Chelativorans sp. AA-79: one gene and its partner. The protein of the gene in region 2 interacts with the protein of the main gene of each other region in a pairwise test. Links are inferred from orthologs where the notes say so. Each region holds a gene or a part of one and is shown on either strand. Other genes may lie near its edges. The genes, in order: PVE73_RS12020 and PVE73_RS15540.

What was found.
Region 1: the proteins of PVE73_RS15540 (region 2) and PVE73_RS12020 interact in binary tests that used the Escherichia coli proteins (3 or more experiments, as listed by UniProt). The link is inferred for Chelativorans sp. AA-79 from one-to-one orthologs.

What each region holds. Positions count from the first base shown.
Region 1 is NZ_CP120361.1:2,477,281-2,488,996, reverse strand. What follows is about bases 8,736-11,716. They hold PVE73_RS12020 (NAD(P)H-hydrate dehydratase), read right to left. Parts: upstream 10,776-11,716; coding sequence 9,696-10,775; downstream 8,736-9,695. Other genes in these bases: PVE73_RS12015 (P-II family nitrogen regulator), read left to right, coding at 11,558-11,716; PVE73_RS28250 (NAD(P)H-hydrate epimerase), read right to left, coding at 10,739-11,260; PVE73_RS12030 (O-antigen ligase family protein), read left to right, coding at 8,736-9,118. Outside these bases: PVE73_RS12065 (COX15/CtaA family protein), read right to left, coding at 1-345; PVE73_RS12060 (DUF2842 domain-containing protein), read left to right, coding at 500-709; PVE73_RS12055 (GNAT family N-acetyltransferase), read left to right, coding at 870-2,072; PVE73_RS12050 (exopolysaccharide transport family protein), read right to left, coding at 2,097-4,274; PVE73_RS12045 (polysaccharide biosynthesis/export family protein), read left to right, coding at 4,445-5,008; PVE73_RS12040 (glycosyltransferase family 4 protein), read left to right, coding at 5,036-6,154; PVE73_RS12035 (undecaprenyl-phosphate glucose phosphotransferase), read left to right, coding at 6,249-7,784; more of PVE73_RS12030, read left to right, coding at 7,781-8,735. UniProt on the Escherichia coli protein: Bifunctional enzyme that catalyzes the epimerization of the S- and R-forms of NAD(P)HX and the dehydration of the S-form of NAD(P)HX at the expense of ADP, which is converted to AMP.
Region 2 is NZ_CP120361.1:3,176,867-3,188,344, reverse strand. What follows is about bases 3,616-6,358. They hold PVE73_RS15540 (RNA methyltransferase), read right to left. Parts: upstream 5,531-6,358; coding sequence 4,700-5,530; downstream 3,616-4,699. Other genes in these bases: PVE73_RS15530 (transferrin-binding protein-like solute binding protein), read left to right, coding at 6,155-6,358. In the rest of the region: PVE73_RS15560 (catalase), read left to right, coding at 1-349; PVE73_RS15555 (adenine deaminase C-terminal domain-containing protein), read right to left, coding at 406-2,208; PVE73_RS15550 (SDR family oxidoreductase), read left to right, coding at 2,338-3,111; more of PVE73_RS15530, read left to right, coding at 6,359-7,117; PVE73_RS15525 (surface lipoprotein assembly modifier), read left to right, coding at 7,181-8,479; PVE73_RS15520 (hypothetical protein), read right to left, coding at 8,485-9,609; PVE73_RS15510 (hypothetical protein), read right to left, coding at 9,952-10,968. UniProt on the Escherichia coli protein: Specifically methylates the ribose of guanosine 2251 in 23S rRNA.

The DNA of each region.
Region 1 (11,716 bases), 700 kb from region 2 along the record:
GCCCACGCCGCGGGCGAGCAGCCGGTGCGCCCACTCCCACCAGAAGATGGTCTTGAACTCGTCGAGGCTCATGCCCCGGTTGATCTGCTGGTATTCCGGGATCTGCCTGTATTTGGCGAATTCCTCGACCCATTCCGCTTCGTTGAGCGGCGGGACGACGCCGTGGATCGGCTTCCATTCGGTGATGGAAAGGCCGGAATCGGTGAGCCGCGTGGCACCCCCGACGAGCACCAGGGCGAAAAGCGTGACGAGCACGCAATAGAGCCAGCTGCGGACCCAAAGCCGGTTGCGGCGTTCGCTTTCGGTCAGCGAAGCGGAGATGCGGAGGTCGGAGACGGCGGCCATTTTCCTGTCCGGGCGGTTTTGCCGTTAGGTGACCCAAAGCCGCCCTGCTTGCAAGCGGCGATCGCGCGACATGCGGTCGCTCTGCCCGTGGGCATTATGGGGCTGTGCGGCGGCTTGCGATTGCTTTATGGAACGCGCCGAAAGGTTTTCGATCATGCCCGTAAGGCTGAAAAAATTCGTCGGCATGGTGCTGCTCGTCCTGCTGGTGGTGGTTTATGCCATCGTCTCGACGGCCTTCGCCGTCGCACAGCTTGCCGACAAGAGTGCGTTCATCCACCTCGCCTTCTACTTCTTCACCGGGCTTCTGTGGGTTCTCCCGGCGATGCTTCTGGTCAAATGGATGGAGGGCAAGCCGCGGCGGTGAGGTCGTGTTTTTCCTCGCCCTCCCCGGTCCTTTTCATGGGCGGCCTCGGGAGGGATTGTTGAAGCCGAGGCTCCTCCCGGCAAGACTGCCTGTTGATTCATCATTTGCTGGTCATTTATTGGCAAGGATGCCGGAGTGACCGGATCTTTCAGGATCGAGGATGGTGGGAGCCGAACGCCTATCGAAGGGAGACGCCCCGCCGGCCGCAACGGATGAGGCGGCGGTCGGGTACGGCATCTATTCGGCTCTTGTTCTGCCGGCCGACGCACCGGCGCTCGAAACCTATGCCGCCTTCTGTGCGGGCGCGCGCCATGCCCCGCCGCAAAGCCCGCTCTGGACCCGCGCCTGGCTCGAAGGGGCCGGCCCTGACGGTACGATCGCCCTCCTCTCGCGCGAGGGCGTTCCCATCATGGCGCTTGCGCTGGAAATGGTGCGGAAAGGGCCCCTTCGCATCGCGCGTTTTCCGGGCGGCACGCACGCCAATGGCAACTTCCCGGCCATCCGTGAGGCGCCGCAGGGCGGCGAGGTCGACTGGCCCGCTGCGCTGCGCGCCCTTGTCTCCGGCATCCGCTCTGCGCGGCCGGAGCTCGACCTGCTCGCGCTCCAGCGCCAGCGGACGGATTTCGCGGGACACGGCAACCCGCTCCTCGCCCTGCCGCACACCACCAGTCCCAACCTGTCGCTCGCCGTCGATCTTTCGCAGGGATTCGAGCGGCTCCTGACGGACAGCGGCGGCAGGCGCAGGCGCAAGAGGCACCGCTCGCAATTGCGGAGGCTGGCGGCGGCCGGAGGCCATCGGCGTTTCGCCGCGGCGACCGCGAGCGAGGTGGACGCGCTTCTCGATCTCTTCTTCGCACTCAAATGTGCGCGGCTCGAGCGCATGGGCATCCGCGACATATTCGGCCCTTCCCACGTCCGCGCGAGTTTCCGCCGCCTGTTCCGCGCCGCCCTCGACCATCCGAAGCCGCCCTTCGTCCTCCACGCGCTCGAGGCGGGCGGCAAGATCCGGGCGGTCACCGGGTCGAGCCGCACGAGGGAGAGCATCATCTGCGAGTTCAGCACCTTCGCGGAGGACGAGCTCGCCCATGCCAGCCCCGGCGACTTCCTCTTCTATGAGAACATCGCCGAGGCCGCTGCCGAGGGCCTCGCGCTCTATGATTTCAGCGTCGGCGACGAGCTCTACAAGCGGCTGTGGTGCGACGTGGAGATAAGGCACGCCGACGTCTTCGCAGGCCTCACGGTGAAGGGCAGCGCCGCCGCGCAGGCCGGTTTCGCGATCGCAGGCCTGAAGCGCGTGATCAAACAGAACCGTCTCATCGACCGCCTCGCGCGGCGCGCGCGGCGGCTGTCGGCAAAGGGCTGAAGCATCCGCGGCCGGGCGGCGCTTTCAGGCCGCGTCCCGGTCCGGCGGTGCTGCCGGCGGCACATAGCCCATCGGCGTCACCAGGATCGGCTTTCCCAGCCCCTCGTCCCGCAGTTGCGCGGCGGTGGCGGAGACGCTCTTCTCCTCCGGGTCGAGCACGCTGACGAGCACCTGTGCGTCCTCGTCCATCAAGGACTGGACGACCCCCGCATCGGCCGCCCCGCATTCCACCACCACCACGTCATAGGCGATGGCGAGCGAGTTCATGATGATGGGCAGGCGGTCGAAGGCGCGCATGGCACGTTCGGGATCGGCCGTTCCCACGGGGATCACGTGGCAGCCGGAATAGAGATCGCCATGGATGACATCGGCGAACTGCGCCTCGGAGGCGAGGAGATTCGTGATCCCCGGATAGGCCCTGCTCTCCAGCATCGGCTGCGTGGCGGCTCCCGACAAGGTGAGGTCGAGGAGGATGACGCGCAGGCCGGCATCGGCCACCTCGCGCGCCACCAGGACGGCGGCCGCGGCTGCCTCGTCACCCTCCGGCGAGACGAAGATCGCGCGGGCGATGCCTCTCGAGATCAGGGCTTCGGCAGCCATGTCGATGCCCACCTCGCCGAGCGTGTTCCGGGGCCCGGGGGACGCGACGGCCGGTGTCGCCGCCGGCGCGGCCTGGGCGATGGCCGGCGCGGGCGCCTCGTCCTCGCCCGGGGCCGGATCCTTCACGGCGGGGGTGGCATCGGCTTCCGGCGTAGGTGGCGGAGCGACGAAAACGCTCGGCGCCGCCTCGGGCTCCGCCTGCGTTCCGGCGGGACGCATCGCGCGGCCGCTGAAGAGCTCCCGCAGCAAGGTGACGATCACCATCGCGAGCAGCGCGGCGGCAAGGGCGGCGAGTGTGAGCGGAAGGACCTTCGGATAATAAGGCTCCAGCGGGACGATCGCGCGCGAGAACACGCGCGCATCCACCGGGAGGTAGTCGCGTTCGCCCCGCGCGGCCGCTTCGCGGTAGCGGGCGAGATAGGATTCGAGCAGTTCACGCTGTCCCGCCGCCTCACGCTCCAGCGCGCGCAATTCCACCTGCTGCTCCCCCGCGCGGGCGGATGCAGCCTTGAGCCTCTCCAATTCGGCCGTCAGCTCCGTCTCACGCCGGCGCGCCGTCTCCGCCTCCGCCTCCAGCCCTTCCAGGATCTTCCCCGCCTCGGCACGGATCTGGCCGTCGAGATCGGCCAGCTGCGACTGCAATGCGCGGATGCGGGGATGATTACCGAGGAGTGTGGTCGATAGATCGGCGATCTGCGCCCTCAATTCGATCTGGCGCTCGCGCAGCCGCTGGATCATGCCGGAGGCCAGCACCTCCGGCATGCTATCGACAGAGGCGCCGCGCTCCAGCGCGGCCCGCACGCTTTCCGCCCTCGCCTCGCTGGCCGAACGGTCGGCGCGCACGCGGGAAAGCTCACTGGAAAGCTCGGCGAGCTGCTGGGTGGCGAGCACGGTATTGTTCTGCCCGACCAGGAGATCCGACGAGCCGCGGAATTCCGCCACCTCCGCCTCGGCCGCCCTCACCTTCTCGCGAAGCTCCGCGATCTCGGGCTCCAACCAGCGCGTGGCATCGGCGTTCGACTGGGACTCGGCGGCCTTGAGGCTCGCCACATAGGCATCGGCGACGGCATTCGGAACACGCGCGGCAAGCTCGGGATCCGCCGAGGAGAACTCGATCACGATGACGCGCGAGTTTTCCACCTGATAGACACTGAGGTTCTCGCGGAACTCGCTCAGAAGCCGCTGCTCCGGCGGCGTTCCCGAATCGCGCTTCAGGCCGAGCGCCATCAGCAGGCGATCGAGAAGCGAAGGCTGCGTGCCGGCGAACTCCTCGTGATTTGCGAGATCGAGCTCGCGGGCCACCTGGGTCAGGATGTCCGTCGACGTGATGACCTGCACCTGTGAGGCCACGCCCTGCTGGTCGAGGATGGTCCGCTCATCCACCGCCGCGCCCTGGGGCCGCGTGTAGACCGATTCGCGGACCTCGATCAGAACCCGCGTTTCGGCCCGGTAGAGCGGCGTGGCGAGCGAGGCCAGCACGAAGACGAGCGCCGCGACGGCGAGCGCAACAAGAAGGATGCGCCGCCAGTCGCGCCGCAGGCTCGCGAACAGCCGGTCCAGATCGACATCGACGTCGTCGGCCACAACCTCACCCTTCTTCATACGGAACTCCGACGCTGCTTCATGGGAATGGTAAATGCACGTGGTAACCATGAGGTTAATCGGCAGGCGGCGCCGTTTAACCCGCCATTAACCTTGACGACCTGATAAGGAGGAAGTGTGGAAACCCGGCGCCCGGCAGGTATCCTTTGAAAGATTTCCGTAAGTCAGCCATGAAAAATCGGATCCCCCTCCTCATTGTGCTACTCGCCGCCGGCCTCGCCTCGGCCTGCTCCAGCTATCAGCCCGCCCCGCCCGCCTTTCACAAGGCGCTCTACCAGCCTTACATCCTCGACGCGGGCGACCGCCTTCGCATCACCGTCTTCGACCAGCCGAACCTCACCAACACCTACGGCGTCGACCAGGCGGGCTACATCTCCTTTCCGCTCATCGGCTCCGTGCCGGCACGCGGGCACACCGCCAAGCAGGTGGAGCAGACGATCGCCCGGAAACTGCGCGAGGGCTATCTGCGCGATCCCAGCGTCACGGCCGAGATCGACCGCTACAGGCCCATCTTTATCATGGGCGAGGTCGGAGCTCCAGGACAATATTCCTACGTACCCGGCATGACCGTGCAGAAGGCGATCGCCGCGGCCGGCGGCTTCACGCCGCGCGCCTATCAGGGCACCGCCGACATCACCCGCGAGATCAACGGGCGGGTGTTGACCGGCCGCGTCACGACTTCCGATCCGCTGCTTCCAGGCGACACCGTCTATGTCCGGGAAAGGCTGTTCTGATGTTCGCTCCGGCCGCATGACAAGCCCTTGCGAATCGTCCATTGTTTCCGTTCGCCCGTCGGCGGCATCTTCCGCCACGTAAGGGACCTTTGCGAGGCCCAGGCGGCCGCAGGCCACGAAGTGGGCATCGTCTGCGATTCCACCACCGGCGGCGCCTTCGAGGACCGGCTCTTCGCCGAGATCGCGGCCAAGCTGCCGCTTGGCGTCGCCCGCACGCCCATGCAGCGGCATATCGGCCCGGGCGATATCGGAGCGGCGGCGCGCACGCTTTCGATCATCCGTCGGATGCACCCGGACGTCCTGCACGGGCACGGGGCCAAGGGCGGGGTCTATGCGCGGCTTTTCGGCACCGCGCTCAGGACCGGCCGCCGGCGCGTCGCGCGCATCTATTCGCCCCATGGCGGCAGCCTGCATTACGATCCCGGCTCCGCCGCCGGCCGTTTCTTCTTCGGTCTCGAGACGCTGATGGGGCGCTTCACCGACCACATCTTCTTCGTTTCGCTGTACGAGCAGCACGCATATGAGAGGAAGGTGGGCAAGCCCCGCGCGCCGGCAAGCCTCGTCTATAACGGCCTGAGAGCTGCCGAATTCACGCCCGTGGCGGACGCGCCCGACGCGGCGGATTTCCTCTATATCGGCATGATGCGCGATCTGAAGGGCCCCGATCTTTTCATCGATGCGCTGAAGGAGGCGGAGAAGCGGAGTGGACGGGCGCTCTCGGCCGTCATGGTGGGCGACGGCAACGATCTTTCCAAATACATCGCGCAGGCACAGGCGCTCGGCTTCGGCGGGCGGATCGTCTTCCACCCCGCCATGCCCGCCCGCAAGGCCTTCGCTCTGGGCCGCATGATGGTCGTGCCGTCGCGTGCCGAGGCGATGCCCTATATCGTGTTGGAGGCGCTCGCCGCGGGCAAGCCGCTGATCGCAACGGCCGTCGGCGGGATTCCCGAAATCCTGGGCGAGACCTCCCCTGCCCTGGTGCGGCCCTCCGTCGCCTCGCTCGCCGAGAAGATGACGAGCGCGCTCGAGGACGAGGCCGCCTATCGTGGTCTCATGCCGCCGGAGAGCAAACTCAGGGCGCGCTTCGGGCTGGATGTGATGGCAGCGCGCATCGAAGCGGTCTATCGCCAGACACTCGGCTCATGATCTGCTAGACTGCTGTCTCGGCCGCCGAAGCGTGATCTCAAGAGAATTTTTAGCTTCTTGATGCTATCGGCAGCAGAAACCGGGGGCTCGGTCAATGAACAGCGTCCAACCCAAGCATCGTTTTGCTTCCGAGGCCGTCCAGCCGGCAGGCGAGCCCCGCCAGAGGCGTTCCCGGCCCGTGCTCAGCCCGATCGCCAGGCAGGTGGCCCAGCAATATCGCCGGGACACCATGTCGCCGGTCATGGTCAGCGGCGTCATGCGCATCGTGGAATTCATGATGCTGCTTCTGGCCGGCCTTGGGATCTATGCCGCCCGTGTGGGCCTTTATACCCACCTGTCCTGGCATTATCCTGTCATCATCCTCGGCGTCTCGCTGTTGACCGTGATCCTTCTCGAATTCTCCGACTGCTACCAGATGCCGGCACTGCGCAACCCGCTGCCCCATGCCGGCCGGATCCTGCTCATATGGTCGGGGGCCTTCGCCCTGGTCACGCTGACGCTCTTCTTCCTGAAGATATCGGAGGAGTTCTCGCGCGCGTGGCTGGCCGTGTGGTATGCGAGCGGGCTCGGCCTGATCGTGGTCCTGCGCCTTGTCGTCTCGCGCCTCATCCGCCGCTGGGCGCGCAACGGGCGCATGGAAAGGCGCGCCGTCATCGTGGGCGGCGGGAAGAACGCGGAAGTCCTTATCCGCTCCATCGAGCAGCAGCCCTATAACGATATCCGCATTTGCGGGATCTTCGACGACCGCGACGACACCCGTTCGCCGCCGGTGGTGGCCGGTTATCCCAAGCTCGGCAACATCGACGAGCTCATTGAATTCTCACGCATCGCCCGCATCGACATGATGATCGTGTCCATACCGGTCACGGCCGAGGCGCGTGTGCTCGCCATGCTGCGCAAGCTGTGGGTTCTGCCGATCGACATCCGCCTCTCGGCCCATTCGACCCATCTGCGCTTCCGGCCGCGCGCCTATTCCTATATCGGCGCCGTGCCCATGCTCGACATCTTCGACCGTCCGATCAACGACTGGGACTCGGTCGCCAAGCGCGCCTTCGACATCGTTTTCAGCCTGATCGGCATCGTGGTCTTCTCGCCAATCATGCTCGCCACCGCCGTCGCGATCAAGCTGGACAGCAAGGGCCCGGTGATCTTCAAGCAGAAGCGGCACGGCTTCAACAACGAGGAGATCGAGGTCTACAAGTTCCGCTCCATGTATGCGGACCAGTCCGACCCCACGGCCCGCAAGCCCGTCACCAAGGGCGATCCGCGCGTGACCCGCGTCGGCCGCTTCATCCGCAAGACGTCGATCGACGAGCTGCCGCAGTTCTTCAATGCGCTCTTCGGCAGCCTTTCTCTCGTCGGCCCGCGGCCGCATGCGGTGGCGGCGGAGGCGCACAACCGGCTCTTCGACGAGGTGGTGGACGGCTACTTCGCCCGCCACCGCGTGAAGCCGGGCGTTACCGGCTGGGCGCAGATCAATGGCTGGCGCGGCGAGCTCGATACGGAAGAGAAGATCCGCAAACGCATCGAATACGACCTTTATTACATCGAGAACTGGTCGCTCTGGTTCGATCTCAAGATCCTGTTTCTGACGCCGCTTCGCCTGCTCGACACGAGAAACGCCTATTGAGCACGATCGATCATAGCGAGGCCGCCGGTGCGCCTCTTCCGCGCGCGGCGGTCAACGCGCGGCTGATCGCCCTGATCCGCGCCTTTGCCGTGGCGCTCGGCGTGTTCCTCTCCGGTTTCGTGGTGCGCGAACCCGCCCCTTACGAACTCTACATGGCCGGCCTCATCGGCGTATGGGCGCTTTTCGGCCTGCGCCTTTCCCGCCACGTCATGCCGCTTCTCGTGCTTCTCCTTCTCTTCAATCTCGGCGGGCTCATTTCCATCAGCCAGATGCCGGATCCGGGAGTGCGCGACGCGCCCCTCTACCTCGCCGTCTCTCTCTTCCTCGCCTTCACCTCGGTCTTCTTCGCCTCGGTGGTGGAAACGCAACCCGGCCTCCTGCCGCTGATCTTCCGCGCCTGGCTCGCCGCCGCCGTGACGACGGCCTTCGTCGGTATTCTCGGCTATTTCAACGCCTTTCCCGGCTCCGAGATGTTCACCCGCTACGGACGCGCGGCGGGCGTGTTCGAGGATCCGAACGTCTTCGGCCCCTTCCTCACCTTGCCGGGTATCTATCTTCTGCACCGTATGATGACCGGCAAACCCGCGGCCGCGCTCATCGCGATCCCCTTCTTCCTGATCATCGTGCTCGGTATCTTCCTGTCCTTCTCGCGCGGCGCCTGGGGTCTGTTCGTGTTCTCGGCCGTCATGCTCACGCTGGCGCTCTTCATCCACAACCGGCGCGGTGCGGTGCGCTTGCGGATTCTCGGCATGAGCATCGCCGCCATCGCCGTCACCGCGCTGGCGCTGGTCATCGCCCTGAACATCCCGGCGGTCGCGGAGCTTTTCTTCCAGCGCGCGCAACTCGTGCAGGACTACGATGCCAACAGGCTCGGCCGGTTCGCGCGGCACGCACTCGGTTTCCTGCTGGCGACGGAGCATCCGCTGGGAATCGGGCCGCTGGAGTTCGGCCAGATATACGGCGTGGATACGCACAATATCTGGCTGAAGGCGCTGCTCGATTATTCCTGGCTCGGCTTCGCGGCCTATCTGACGCTGATCATGTGGACGCTTGCCGGATGCTTCCGCATCCTCTTCCGCGCCAGGCCCTGGCAGCCTTATCTCGTCTGCGCTTTCGTGGTCTTCGTCGGTCACCTCATGCTGGGATGGGTGATCGACACCGACCACTGGCGCCACTTCTACCTCCTCCTCGGCCTCCTGTGGGGCATGATGGCGCTGGAACGGCGATATCAGGCGGAGACGCGGCCGGCATTTGCGGAGAAAGAACCAGGCCCAGCGCCGTCTATGTCTCGAATCTCGATGCCGGCAGGAAAAACGGCAGCATCGCCGCGATGAAAATCGCCGAATGCCGCCTGCAAGGCGCAAGTCTCTGGGGGAAAATGGTCGGAGCGGCAGGATTTGAACCTGCGACCCTCTGGTCCCAAACCAGATGCGCTACCAGGCTGCGCTACGCTCCGAAGCGCTGAAATCCCTATATTCTCAAGGGTTCCCGCGCAAGCGTGAAATTGCGGCTTCACCGATATGTGGAACAAGCGGCGCCCCGTGGTAAGAGGTGGAGCGAAAAATCCACGGCAGGTCCCATGGCCGTTGACGTATGTACCTGGCCGGGACCGGCGACTATATCTTGGCCAAAACCACAGGCAGCCCGGTTTTGCGTGAGGTAGTCCATGTCCATATCATACCGGCAGAGCAGTGCGGCTTGCTCAGCAAGTGCTCTTTGCCCGTCGGCCCGGCTTTGCCGAGGAGCGTGAAATGCGCGATCGGCGACGTTTCGAAAACCGCACCATCATCTACCTCGTGATCATCCTCATCACGGCGCTGTTGGTCGGATGGCTTGGACAATGACGAGGGCGAAGCGCGCTTCATGCCTGCACCGACCGCTTCCGCCTTGGTCACCTGCGTGAAGACGTGCTCATGGACGATTCAGGCGTGCGGGATCGCTACGGGCGTCCGGTTCCGGATCGGCGGTTCTTCGGGGCGAGGGTCGGATCAGATAGTCCAGCACCCCCGGCAGCGCCTCCGGCAGATCTTCGGCAATCAGCCCGGGCCCGAACGCCCTGCCCGCCTCCGCATGCAGGTAGGCCGCCGCCGCCGCCGCTTCGAAGGCCGGCATTTGTTGGGCGAGAAGGCCGCAGATCATGCCGGCGAGCACATCGCCCGAGCCCGCCGTCGCGAGATAGGCCGTCCCGTTGGTGTTGATGACGGCCTGGCCGTCCGGCGCGGCGATCACCGTATCCGGCCCCTTGAAGAGAACGACGGCCCCGCTGCGGGCGGCGGCCGCCCGCGCCTTGCCGAGCTTTGAAAGCTGCTCATCGGCCGCGAGGTCCGGGAACAGCCGCGCGAATTCGCCGGGATGCGGCGTGAGCACGAGGCGGCCCTGGCTGCCGGCCGCGGCCGCAAAGAGCAGTTCCGGCTCATGCGCAAAGGCCGTAATGCCATCGGCATCGAGCACCAGATGCGCCGTCGCGACATCCTCGCCTGAGCGCAGCACGGCGGCGGCAAAGCTGCGCGCCCTCTCTCCCACGCCGAAGCCGGGGCCCAGCACATAGGCGGACGCCCTTCTCTCACGGCGGAACAGGGCAAGTTCGTCCACCGCCTCTACCCGCCTGAGCATGATCGAGGTCAGGTGCATCGCATTGACGGCGAGGGCTCCCGCAGGGGAAAGCACCGTCACCGCCCCGGCCCCGATCCGCGCCGCGCCACGCGCGGCGAGCCGGGCAGCCCCGGTGGTGGACGGCCCGCCCGAGAAGACGGCGGCATGGCCCCGTTCGTATTTATGCGTCTCCACGCCGGGCCGCGGCAGGAGCGCCTGCCAGAGATCCGGCGCATTTTCCCGGCAGCGGGGACGGATGGTGCCAAGAACCTCCGTGGCGATGCCGATATCGCGCACCACGAGTTCGCCGCACAACGCGCGCCCCGGATAAAGCAGGTGGCCGGGTTTCTTGCGGAAGAAAGTCACGGTGAGATCGGCCGGAGCCGTGCTGCCCAGCACCGCTCCGCTCTCCCCGAGACGCCCGAGGGAAGATCGACGGCCACGACCTTCGGCCCGGCGGCGGAGACCCTGTCGAGAGCATTCGCATAGGTCTCCGAAACGGGCTTGGCGAGCCCGGCGCCGAAAAGCGCATCCACCACCACACGCCCCGCCTCCGGCGCGAAATCGCGCAGTTCGCCGGTGCGCATCGGCCAAGCGGCCGCGGCACGGGCCGCGTCGCTTCCGGGCTTCGGCTCGAGTTCACGCCAGACCCGCGCATCGAGGCCCCGTTCGTGAAGCAGCCGCGCGACCACATACCCGTCGCCGCCATTGTTGCCGGGGCCGCAGAGGACGTCGAAGCCAGGCGCATCCGCGAAGCGCGAAAGGATCTCGTCCATCACCGCCGCGCCGGCATTGCGCATCAGGTCGTAGCTCTCCAACGGCCCGGCCTCGGCGGCGAGCCGGTCCACGCGTCCCATTTCTTCCGGAGACAGAATCTCGTGCATAGCGGGGTCATCCGTTAGGTGGCCGATATTGGCTCCGATCGGATCCGCCGTAAATATCGGCACGACCGAAGGCCATTTTTTAAGCAAGATGCTCAATTATTAGGCAGATTTATCAGGAGTCTGGCCGACCCCGCGACGCGATCCCCGAATCGTTTGCCGGCACAGGCCCGCCAGCGCATTGCGGGACCGGCACCGGCCTGCACACCAGCGGGTCCGGCCGACTGGCACGGTTCCTGCATACGAATGGGCGAAGCGGGGGCGAACCCCGCTTTTAAAGCAATCGGAGGCCGCCGAAACATGAAGAAGATCGAGGCGATCATCAAACCGTTCAAGCTCGACGAGGTGAAGGAAGCCCTTCAGGAAGTCGGGCTTCAGGGCATCACCGTTACCGAGGCCAAGGGCTTCGGGCGTCAGAAGGGCCACACCGAGCTCTATCGCGGCGCGGAATACGTGGTC
Region 2 (11,478 bases):
CCTCGTTCTCAACATGGGCACTCTGCTGGCGCAATGTGAGCGTGACGTTCAGGAGCGGATGATCTGGCATCTGTTCCTTGTCCACGATGACTACGGCAAGCGGGTCGGCGACATGATCGGCATCACGGCGGATGACATTCGCCATCTTGCACCTTTGCCGAAACAGGTGCTGACGGATGAAGACCAGAGACGGCTCGAACGCCTGGGCAACAATGGTGATGCCATCGACGAAACGATATGGGGTCAGTGGACGAGCTCTGTGAAGAATCTGCAGGTGTCTGCGGATGACGTCATTTCCGGCAGACTGCCGTCTGCCAAGGCAGGCGTGAGCAGCCGCGCGGCAGAGTAGTGATACCTTCCGCTTCGGGTTTAAATCTGACCCCCGCCGAGCCTCGACCTTGTGGTTCACGCAGCCTCGAAGGGCGGTACGATCTCCATCTCCGGCACGAGCACGAGGCCCTTGTCGGTGATGCGGATTTCCGGGATCACCGAGAGCGGGATCAGGTTGAAACCCATATAGGGGATGGAGCAGCCGGCCTGCTCCCATTCACGCTTGAGCGCCTTCACCTCCTCGGCCACCGCGGTCACGCGCTTGTCCGAAAGGAGGCCGGCGATGGGCAGCGGCACCATGGCCGTCACCTCGCCCTCCGCCACGACGCAGACGCCACCCTGCGCCTCCTCGATGGCGCGCAGCGCCACCTGCATGTCGCCCTCGTTCGTGCCGGCGACGATGATGTTGTGGCTGTCATGGCCGACGGAGGAGGCGACGGCTCCGCGCTTCAGGTTGAAGTTGCTGAGGAGCCCGTGCGCGACATTGCCTGACGACTTCCCGTGCCGCTCGACCACCGTGACGAAGCACAGGCCGTGCCGGTCGAAATGGTCCTGCCAGTTGTTCGCAGGCTCCAGCACGATCCGCTCATGGCCGAGCGTGATGCCGGGGAGCTCGGTGCGGATCGCATGCGCCACGACCTTTTCCACCGGCAGGTCGGGCGTAAGCTTCACGTTCTTCGGCAGCTTCACCGTGTGAAACGCGGCTTCGGGATAGCGGTAGGGGTTGGAAAGAGCCTCGTCGAGCAGCGGTGTGATCTTCCGGTCCTCCACGACGAGTTCGCCGCCATACCAGGTGTTCACGGGCTTGAAGGCGTCGTCGAGCAGCACGAGGTCGGCCCGCCGCCCGCCGCCAAGTCCGCCGATCTCGCCCTCCAGGCCGAATCGGGTGGCCCCGTGCAGCGAGCCCATCGCCCAGGCCTGCTCGGGCTTCATGCCGGCCTTCATCGCCTCCCGCGTCACCCAGTCGAGGCCGAAGAGCAGGAGGTCGTCCGCATCCCGGTCGTCTGTGCACACCGCGATGCGCTTGTGCGAGGCGCCGAGCTCGGTGATCGTCTTGATCGCTTCCGGCAGGCTGTGCCAGGGCGTGGTGGGCGGGCCGCCGCGCAGGAAGAGCCAGATGCCCGCCTCAAGCAGGTCGTCGGCGATCTCGCGGTCGATCGCCTCGTGGGTGTCCGTCACGCCCGAGGCCGCATACGCGGCGACGAATTCGCGGCCGTAGACATGGCCGGAAACCGGCCGGCCGCGCTGGAGCGCGGCGGCGAGGATCGCGTGGCTGCGCTCGTCGCCCATGGCCACCTGCACGAAATCCATCTTCTCTCCGAGCGCCACCGCCTCCGGCCACTTGTCGAAGAGGGCCGCGATCTTCCCGGCGGTCAGGTCGCCGCCAGCGGTTTCCAGTTGCGGCGAGGTTGCAGGCACCGTGCTGGGCACGGTGAGGAAGATCGAGAGCGGCGCCTGGCGTGCATCCTCCAGCATCGCCTCCACGCCGGCCACATCCATGACGTTGCCGATCTCGTGGCTGTCGCAGAAGATCGTCGTGGTGCCGTTGAGGAGGGCGGCCTCCGCATAGGCGCAGGCCGTCACCATGCTCGATTCGATATGGATATGCGGATCGACCAGCCCCGGCGCGACGAGACCGTCCGCGGCATCATGGATTTCGGCCGCACTCCCTTTATAGGCGCCGGCCGGCTTCACCGCGGCGATGCGCCCGCCGGTCAGCCAGATTTCCCGGTCCGGCAGGATACGCTCCGAATAGGTGGAGAGAACACGCGCGCCCCTGATCACCAGATCCGGCTCTGTCCGCCCGGAGGCGACATCGGCAAGCTGCCTCGTCATGGCTGCCAGCGGGCGCACGGAAAAGCGGGTGAGTGTGCTCATGATGACCTCGCGAATGGGAGACGGATGCGTGAGGGCGAGAATGGCCCTCGCGGAATGAAGGATCAAGCCGCCCCGCGAACATTCCCGTGGCTATGCGGTTAGGCGGACATGCAACGGGAGGACATAGGGATGCGCCTCGAAGGCAAGATCGCGGTCGTCACGGGTTCGGATTCGGGCATGGGTCGGGCCATGGCTGAAGCATTTGCGCAGGCCGGCGCGGATATCGCGGTGACCTACCACTCGGACGAGGAGGGCGCCGATGAGACCCGCAAACGCGTTGAATCGGCGGGCCGAAGGGCGCTTGTCCGGCAGCTCGACGTGAAGGACGAGACAAGCGTTGCAGGTCTGTTCGAGGCCGTCGTGCAAGAGCTCGGTGCGCCCGACATCCTCGTCAACAATGCAGGGGTGGGCGGCGGCGGTGCCGAGGTGGCCGACATGAAGACCGAAGACTTCGACCGGGTCGTCAGGACGGATCTCTACGGCCCCTTTTTCTGCTGCCGCGAGTTCATCCGCCTGCGCCGCGGGAAGGGCGGGGGCGGCAAGATCATCAACATCACGTCGGTGCACGAGGCGATCCCGAGTCCGCGGAGCGCCGCCTATGGCGCGGCCAAAGGCGGGCTTGTCACCTTCACCCGCTCGCTGGCGCTGGAGCTTGCGCCGCTGCGTATCAATGTCAATGCGATCGCGCCGGGCCTCGTGCGCACGCCGATGACGGTGGAGCGCACCGAGGATCCGCAGAAGATGCGCGAGGAACTGCCGCGCATCCCTCTCAATCGCCCCGGTGAGCCTTGGGAGATCGCCCGGCTTGCGCTCTATCTCGCCTCCGCGGATGCCGACTACGTCACGGGCCAGAGCTTCACGATCGATGGCGGCCTTGAGATGAACTGGGGGCAGGGCGCATGATCGGCGCCACCTTCTGACTGGTCTACCCCTAGGATAGCCGGCCGTTTCCGGACTTGCCGTGGTCCGGCGACTTTCCGGCGCTTTCCCGAATCCCGCGCTTTTGTTCCGGCAAAAGGCACGCTAGAGGTGGCGCGAAGCGCGTGAGCGTGCCGGGCATCTTTATGCAGGAGGGGCCGTCCTTGAGCGAGCCGGAAACCGAAGAGTGGCACGGCAACCCGGCCGAGGCGTCGGAGCGTGGCATCTATGGCGAGGACGGCTCGGTCTCGGCGCATTTTCTCGCGCATATAGGGGCCGCCATCGGCGACCGCGACACGCTGACGCTGCGCAGGGATGTGGGCGGGCTGCACCAATCGGAGATCGGTGACCTCCTCGAAGCCTTGATGCCCGAGCAGCGCCGCGCGCTCGTTCAGCTCATGGGCGACAAGTTCGACTTCACGGCGCTCACCGAGGTCGACGAGGCGATCCGCCTCGATATCGTCGAGAGCCTGCCCAACGCGCAGATCGCCCAAGCCGTCCAACAGCTCGATCGGACGACGCCGTCTACATCCTGGAGGATCTCGACCCGCAGGACCAGGACGAGATCCTGGCGCAGCTCCCCTTCACCGAGCGGGTGCGGCTGCGCAGGTCGCTCGGCTACCCGGAAGAGACCGCCGGCCGGCGCATGCAGACGGAATTCGTCGCCGTGCCGCCCTTTTGGACGGTCGGTCAGACCATCGACTACATGCGCGAAGACCAGAACCTGCCCGATTCGTTCTCGCAGATCTTCGTCATCGATCCGACCTTCCGTCTTGTCGGCGCCGTCGACCTCGACCGCATTCTCCGCACGCAGCGAACGGTCAAGGTCGAGGAGATCATGCGCGAGACGCGCCACGCGATCCCCGCCACCATGGACCAGGAGGAAGCGGCGCGGATCTTCGAGCAGTACGACCTCCTGTCGGCCGCCGTCGTGGACGAGAACGACCGGCTTGTGGGTGTTCTCACCATCGACGACGTGGTGGACGTCATCACGCAGGAGGCGGAGGAGGACCTGCTGCGCATGGGCGGCGTCGGCGACGAGGAACTGTCGGATTCCGTGCTTGCCGCGGAGCGCTCGCGCGTGCCCTGGCTGCTGGTCAACCTGGTGACCGCCTTCCTCGCCGCTTCCGTCATCAGCCTGTTCGACCGCACGATCGAACAGGTGGTGGCCCTTGCCGTCCTCATGCCCATCGTCGCCGGCATGGGCGGGAACGCGGGCTCGCAGACGATGACGGTGACCGTGCGGGCGCTCGCCACCGGGGACCTCGACATCTACAATGCCGGTCGCATCATCCGCCGTGAAATGGGCGTGGGGATAATGAACGGGATCATCTTCGCCACGCTTATCGGATTGGTGGCGGGAGCCTGGTTCCAGAATGCCGATATCGGCGTCATCATCGCCGCGGCCATGGTCATCAACATGTTCGTGGCCGCGCTTGCCGGAATCCTCATCCCCCTCCTGCTCGACCGTGTGGGAGCCGATCCTGCGGTGGCCTCCTCCGTCTTCGTGACGGCGGTGACGGACGTGGTTGGCTTTTTCGGCTTTCTCGGTCTCGCCACCTGGTGGTTCGGTCTATGAGCCCCCGGCGAGCCGCTTGCGGGCGATGTAGAGCGTGACCGCAGCGGCGTTGGAGACGTTTAGGGAGCGAATCGCGCCGGGCATGTCGAGCCGCGCAAGCGCGCGCACGGTCTCGCGCGTCTTCTGCCTGAGCCCCTTGCCTTCGGCGCCGAGCACCAGGGCGATCTTCCCGCCTTCGAGGCTATCCTCAAGCAACTGAGGCCCTTCCGAATCGAGCCCGACCGTGAGGAAACCGGCCTCGTGCAGCTCCTCCAGGGCATTGGCGAGATTCCGCACCTCGATATGGTCGATATGCTCGAGCGCCCCGGAGGCGGCCTTGGCGAGCACGCCCGATTCGGCCGGGCTGTGGCGCGCCGTCGTCACCAGGGCATCCGCCCCGAAGGCGACCGCCGAGCGTATGATGGCGCCCACATTGTGCGGGTCCGTCACCTGGTCCAGCACGAGCACCAGAGACGCGTCGCCGAGGGCCGAAAGCGGTTTTGGCGAGCGGGCCTCCGCCTCGATCAGAACACCTTGATGGACCGCATCGGCGCCGACAAGTCTATCGATCGCCTTCGGCTCGACCAGATCGGCCGGGAAGGGCAGGGCGGAAAGATCGCCGATCTCCAGGCGCTGCGCGGCATTCCTCGTCACCAGCATGCGGCGGATCGTGCGGGACGGATTGTCGAGCGCTGCCCGCACGGTATGCAGCCCGTAGAGCCGCACGACCCCTTCCGGCAGGTCTGTGGCGGGGCGCTGCCCTGATCCCGCCTGCTCGCGATGGGCGCGGCGCAGCCGGGCATAGTGGCTGTCCTTGGGGGTTCCGCTATTCTTCCGGTCGTTCATGGCGCCTCGTATAGACGAGCCGGCGCCCCGCGCCTATGGCGGAGAGACACCTGAACGCGATTTTCAACGGCGATGCGCTTTGACGCTGTTGACAGTGAGAAACGTCGTGGCCATAAGGCGCACACGGAAAACGGAAGACCATTGACCTGCGGCGCCGCTTTTCCCAAATGACTTCCTGCGCATGATGCAGCAGCGCGGAGGGGTGTCCGAGTGGTTAAAGGAGACGGACTGTAAATCCGTTGGCTTCGCCTACGCTGGTTCGAATCCAGCCCCCTCCACCATCCATCGCCTTTGTGTCCGAACCGGGCAGCAGAACGTTCCAGAAAGATGGGTGACAGCCTCTGGGTGAGGCTGCCGGTGGCCTGCAGGTTCTCAGCTCAAGATACGACATATCCCGGATCGCAGCGCACGAAGCCTGCCGGCCCAATGCCGTCGGTTGCCTCCCGGATGTCGAGCCTCCGGCCATAGGCATGCAGATCGGCCCGCGGGCTGTGCCCGGATGGCGCGGTCGTGACCATACCAATAAGACGATAAGTCGATTGCGACTACCAAATGGTAGTTGCGGCAAAACCGGCGGACGGCTTTCCATCCCTCCATATTGGGGCACAACTGTGGAGGGCCATCATGATCGACCGAAACCGGCTGCGCGGGGCAACCGCTCTTCTCGCGACTTTACTTCTGAGCGCCTGCGGCGGCGGAGGTTACACGTCTCTGCTGGACGACCCGGCATTTTCCGACGATGCCACGTTTGCGGAGGACGCAGGCACGGTCGGAGAGGCGCTCGCCAGCGGCAACACGCTTTCCGCTTACAACGGCAACATGATCCAGGCGGCACGTCACCAAGATGGTGCCTGGGTCGAGACAACGTCTCCCGAGTTCAAGATCACCAGAAACGATCAGGGCGGGATCGACGTGACACTGGGCGGTGAAACCGTCAGCTACGCGGCGGCCGATGTCTCGCCCGACGGGAACGGCTTCGAAAAGGAGCCGGACGGCAACTGGCGCGCACTCTACACCTGGAGCGCTCCGTCTGCTGCGGAGGCGCTCTCGGGCCAGAATGTCGAATATGATTCCCACCAGGTTTGGACATATTTTTGGGATACGACCGACGGCGGGACGACGAACGGCTATGCCGTCATCGGGACGGAGACCCGTCCATCCGCCCTCGAGGGCAAGGCAAACGCCACCTATTCCGGATACGCGGTAGCCGACGTCTATCAGAAGGGCAGCGACAGTTTCGATCGCCTCAGATATCGCGGCGATGTGCAAATGAGCGCAGATTTCGCGGCGGGAAAAATCGCCGGAAACATCGCCGGCGTGACCAGGGAAGCCAGAGTGAACGACGCCTGGACCGGCAATCGCGTGCCTGTCGCAGGGGCCATCGCCATGAACGAGGCTGACATAGAAGGGAACTCTTTTGCCGGAACCCTGACCGGTGATCAGGCTTTCGTGGCCGACATCGGCGAATTCTCGGGGACATATGGTGGCAAATTCTACGGGAAGGCAGGCGAGGAAGTCGGCGGCATCCTGTCGATCAACGACGCGGACTCGGTTGGCTCCGGCTTCTTCTCTGCCGGCCAGAACTGACGGAAATGGGGACAAGCATGCCTGCCCGACAGCACCGGGCATGCTTTGGGAGCGGGTATCCTCATGCACAGGGTTCTGGCCACGCTGGGGGCCGCGGCAGCGATGCTTTTATCGGCCGCGGCTCCCTTATGGTCCCAGCAACATGGAGCTGACAGAATAGCAGTCCTTGTCCGCGCGGGCGACGATGACGGCGCGCGGGCCGTCATCCGCCGGATCATGCGAGGAAAACCCGACGCTGCCCTCCACGTCGCGCATCTGGAAGGCGTCATCAGGATGCGCGACAAGGATTACAAGGAGGCGATCAGAATCTTTCGCCTCATCCTTTCCGTGGAGCCGAATTTCACCCCCGCCCGGTTCGAACTGGCCCGGGCACTTCTGAGAACAGGCGACCGGGACGGTTCGTCCTATCATTTCCAGGCGCTGGCCCGAGGGTCCGACGACGCGCCCGTCCGGCATCTCGCCGAGAGATATCTCGACAGGATCGACGGCTCCCGCGATTATGGCTTTTCCTATTATTTCTCTCTCTTACCGTCGACAAACGTCAACAAGGGCACCCACAACAGAACCTTCGAGGCAGGAGGGCTGGTATTCGCCATCGACGAGGACTCCAGGAAGGCGAGCGGCGTGGGGGCCGGAACTGGTGGCAGCGCCTTTCGGACCTTCCGCCTCGACGAGTCATATGCGGTGGTTGCCTCCGGCTGGGCAGACATCAGGAAATATTCGGAAACGACCGAAAGCGACGAGATCGGGGTCGGCGGATCCGTCGCGCTGTCGCGCCGGGCCGGCAGGCTGTCGTGGGCCGCAGGTCCGGCTGTCGAATACCGATGGGCGGCCGGTGATCCCTACCTGTTGCGCTACGGCATCACGGCGGGGGTCAGAGCGGTCGTCGGCGAGAGGAACACAGTCTCTTTCTCCCTGTCGAGCCGTGTTCAGGACTATGTCGACCAGGACTACAGGGACGGGCATATCCACATCGCGGGACTCTCCGTCCGCAGGGCCCTTTCACAATCGGATGCCTTGGCGGCAAGGCTGGGATTGACGTTCGAGCGGACGCAGCGCCGGCATCTCGACTACGATGGCGCCAGCCTCGGCTTGGAATACGACAAGGAGTGGCGGGGCGGCTTCATGACGAGCTTCTTCGGTTCGTTCGAGTGGCGGGACTATCTCGGGAATTTCCCGGCCACCGACCATCGCCGCGAGGACCGTCTCTTCTCCATCGGCGCAGGCGTCTCGCACAGGAAACTGAATTTCGCAGGCTTCACGCCCAAAGCCACATATAAATTTACGGACAGGAAGTCCAACGTCAGCTTCTACGAGTACGAGAGTCACGATTTCGGGCTCGCGCTGACACGGGAGTTCTAAGACGCTCACCTGGACTGATTTAGTCCGCGCACGAGAAGCAGCAGCTCCGATTGCCGGTGGACTCCCGTTTTCTGGAAGACAGCTTTCAGCCTCTGCCTGGCCGTGCTCTCAGCAATCCCGAGCGTGGAGGCGGCTTTCGCAACCGAGGCACCGGTGGCAAGTTCCAGGCACAGCATCGATTCAGCCGGGGTCAGGCCGAGCAGGCTGGAGATCCGCGCGGGATCGCCTATGGCGTGAAGCTCTGGATCCTTGAGAAGGATGATTGCATGGGCGTTCGGCGATACCGTGCGCACCACGGCCGGAGAGGAAATTGCCTCGACCATGATGGGCAGTCTGGCTGGCCGCTCGATCGAGATCGGCAGCACCTTTTCCGTATCGGCTGTCGAACGGCTCCAGTCGACAGCGGCGGCGACAAGCGACTGTAGCGGCAAATCGTTGCTGCCGTCCGCAGAAAGCAGCCTGCCACGCTTGATATGCAAGCAGCCTGCGTTCCGTGCGAGAAGCTCCTCGGCGCATGCGTTGAGGGCGATGACGCGCCCTCTGCCGTCGAGCAGGAGGGCAGCCTGCCCGATCGTGTCAAATGTGCTGAGACCGGTGGCGCTGCGGGCGCTTGCAATGAGGTTTCCGAGCTTTACCATACGTCTGAGGTGAGGAGTGATCTTTGCGAGCCGCGCAGCCTCCTCCGGGGTAAAGAAGCCCTCGTGCCGCGATCTGATCAGCGGCAGGCACCACGGATCGCCGTCCACCTTGAAGCCGATGGCGGCGAAACCGGGGAATCCCCATTTGAGATAGAGCTCGTTGTAATGAGGCAGCCCTTTCCGCTCCTCATCGCTGGCGAGGTCGTGCTCGATGATCACGGATTTTCGGTTGGAAAGGAAAAGATTCCAGCCTCTGATTGCCCGGTAATGATTCAGATACCAGCCGCCTGCGACATAGTCCTCAAGCAGGCCTCCATAGACGGAAGACGACGGAACGGTGGTCGCGTTCTCGTTGACATCCTTCGGGTAGAACATGGCCCCGGTTGCGCCGAGGGCGTGCGCAAGCCTGTCCAGAGCCGATGACCAGAGTTCCGGAAAGGCTACCGCTTCATAGCAGATATCGAGCGCGTTTTCGTAGCTCTCCCCATGCATTGTAGTCCCCCGACCCCGAAACGAAGGTTGCTACAAGCAATGGGCACGGTCAATTAGAATTGCAGGATATGCCGCTGCGGTAGGCTCAGCGGGCTCGATGGCGCACTGCGACCCTGGCCGGCCGGTGGAATCGCGTGGGCGCTCGACAGGGGCTGGTCGCACGGCTTGACCTTCCGAACGCGGTCAATTAGCTAAGACGCTCGCAAGCGGGTATAGCTCAATGGTAGAGCAGCAGCCTTCCAAGCTGAATATGCGGGTTCGATTCCCGCTACCCGCTCCAGGCAATCTCTTGAAAGTCCTGCTGTTTTACGATTGAGCATCACGAGCCGTTTCACAGGCGTTTCAGAGCCGTTTCACTTCCTCAGTTTCGAACGTGCTTCGGCGACTTTCCGGTTGTTCTCCAGATCGTCGTTTCGCACGTAGCGCCTCGTTCGGCCCTTCGTGCCCCATTTCGCATACCAGCCGCGAAAATCCTTGCCGGTGAGCTTCGGCACGAGCCGCTTGCCGACCGTGCGGCTGATGAGATTGAGCGACGGTTCGTAATCCCGTATCCGCGTCGAGTGCTTCAGCGTGTGGTATCAGGTGCGTAGCTTTGAAGGACTTTCGATGCCTGGGCGGGCGCGACATGGCAGATGCCATCTCGGCCTTCGTGGCATCGTGATCGCCGGCCTTGCGACTGACCACTTGCCAGATTGCCTCCTCGGTATCGGCGCAGACGACATGCACGTCGACGGCGCGCTTCTGCCGAAACCGCCAGCACCGCCGGACGGCCCCGTAGAAGCTCTCGTATGAGAGGCCCATGAAGGCCATGCGCGCGCAGTACTGCCAGTTGACCCCGAAGCCGCAGATGGAGGGCTTGTAAAGGAGTATGCGGATTTCGCCGCGGCTAAAGGCCTCGAGCCGTTCCTCCTTCTTTTCGATCGGCATCGAGCCGCGGATTTCAACGGCCTCGGGAATGGCTTCACGAACGGCATCGGCGTCGTAGTCGGTCTCGACCCAGATGATCCACGGTTCACCCGGCTCGGCCGAGACGATCTCCGCAAGCCTTCGGGCGCGCGCCTGGCTGGTCAGCCGCTTCTCGCGATGGATGGACGTGGCCGACATGTCGGGCGTGCGGAAGAGCCGGATTTGACCGTCCTTCTCCTCGCCGGTATCGATACCGCGATCGGCGGCAACCAGATGCCGATGCAAATTGAGCGCCGGCATTTCGAAACCGTCATCGGAAAAGCCCAGATCGGAGGGTTTGGACACACAGCATGCCCAGCTCGCCACCCAATCCCAGAACGGCCGAACCGCCGGCCTCTTCAGCCGATACAGGCCCATCTGCGTCTGGTCGGCGATGAACCAGCGCGACAGCATCTCGGGCGCTTCCATGACGCGGAGGAAATGTGAGTGCTGTCCAAGCTCGGTACGGTCATTCGGCGCCGGCGTTGCGGTGCAGGCGAGCCGGTAGGGCGTCCGCTCGAATGCTTTGATCAGCCGGCGCGTGGTCTTGCCCGTGAAGCTCTTCAGGATCGAGCTCTCGTCGAGGATGACGCCGCCCCAGAGGTCCGGGTTGGCGCTGACTATGACAGGCGAGTTGGGATCGGAGATCTTCGCGGTAACTTCATCGGCGCGAAATGCCGACAGCAGGTCGACTATGTAGCGAGGTTGAAAGCGGTATGCCCCTTTCCGGTGGCAATGGCCTTGTCGAGATACTCGCGTGCCGTGCCGAGTCCCTGTCGAGTTGCGACCAGCGCCACACGACCATCAGCCCAGACGCAGGGCATCTTCTCGTAACCTCTCGCGACCAAGGCGCGGGACGTCGCAGCGATGAGCTGTCGACGGTCCAACACATGATCTTGGGGAGGGCTGTCCGCGAACTTGGGC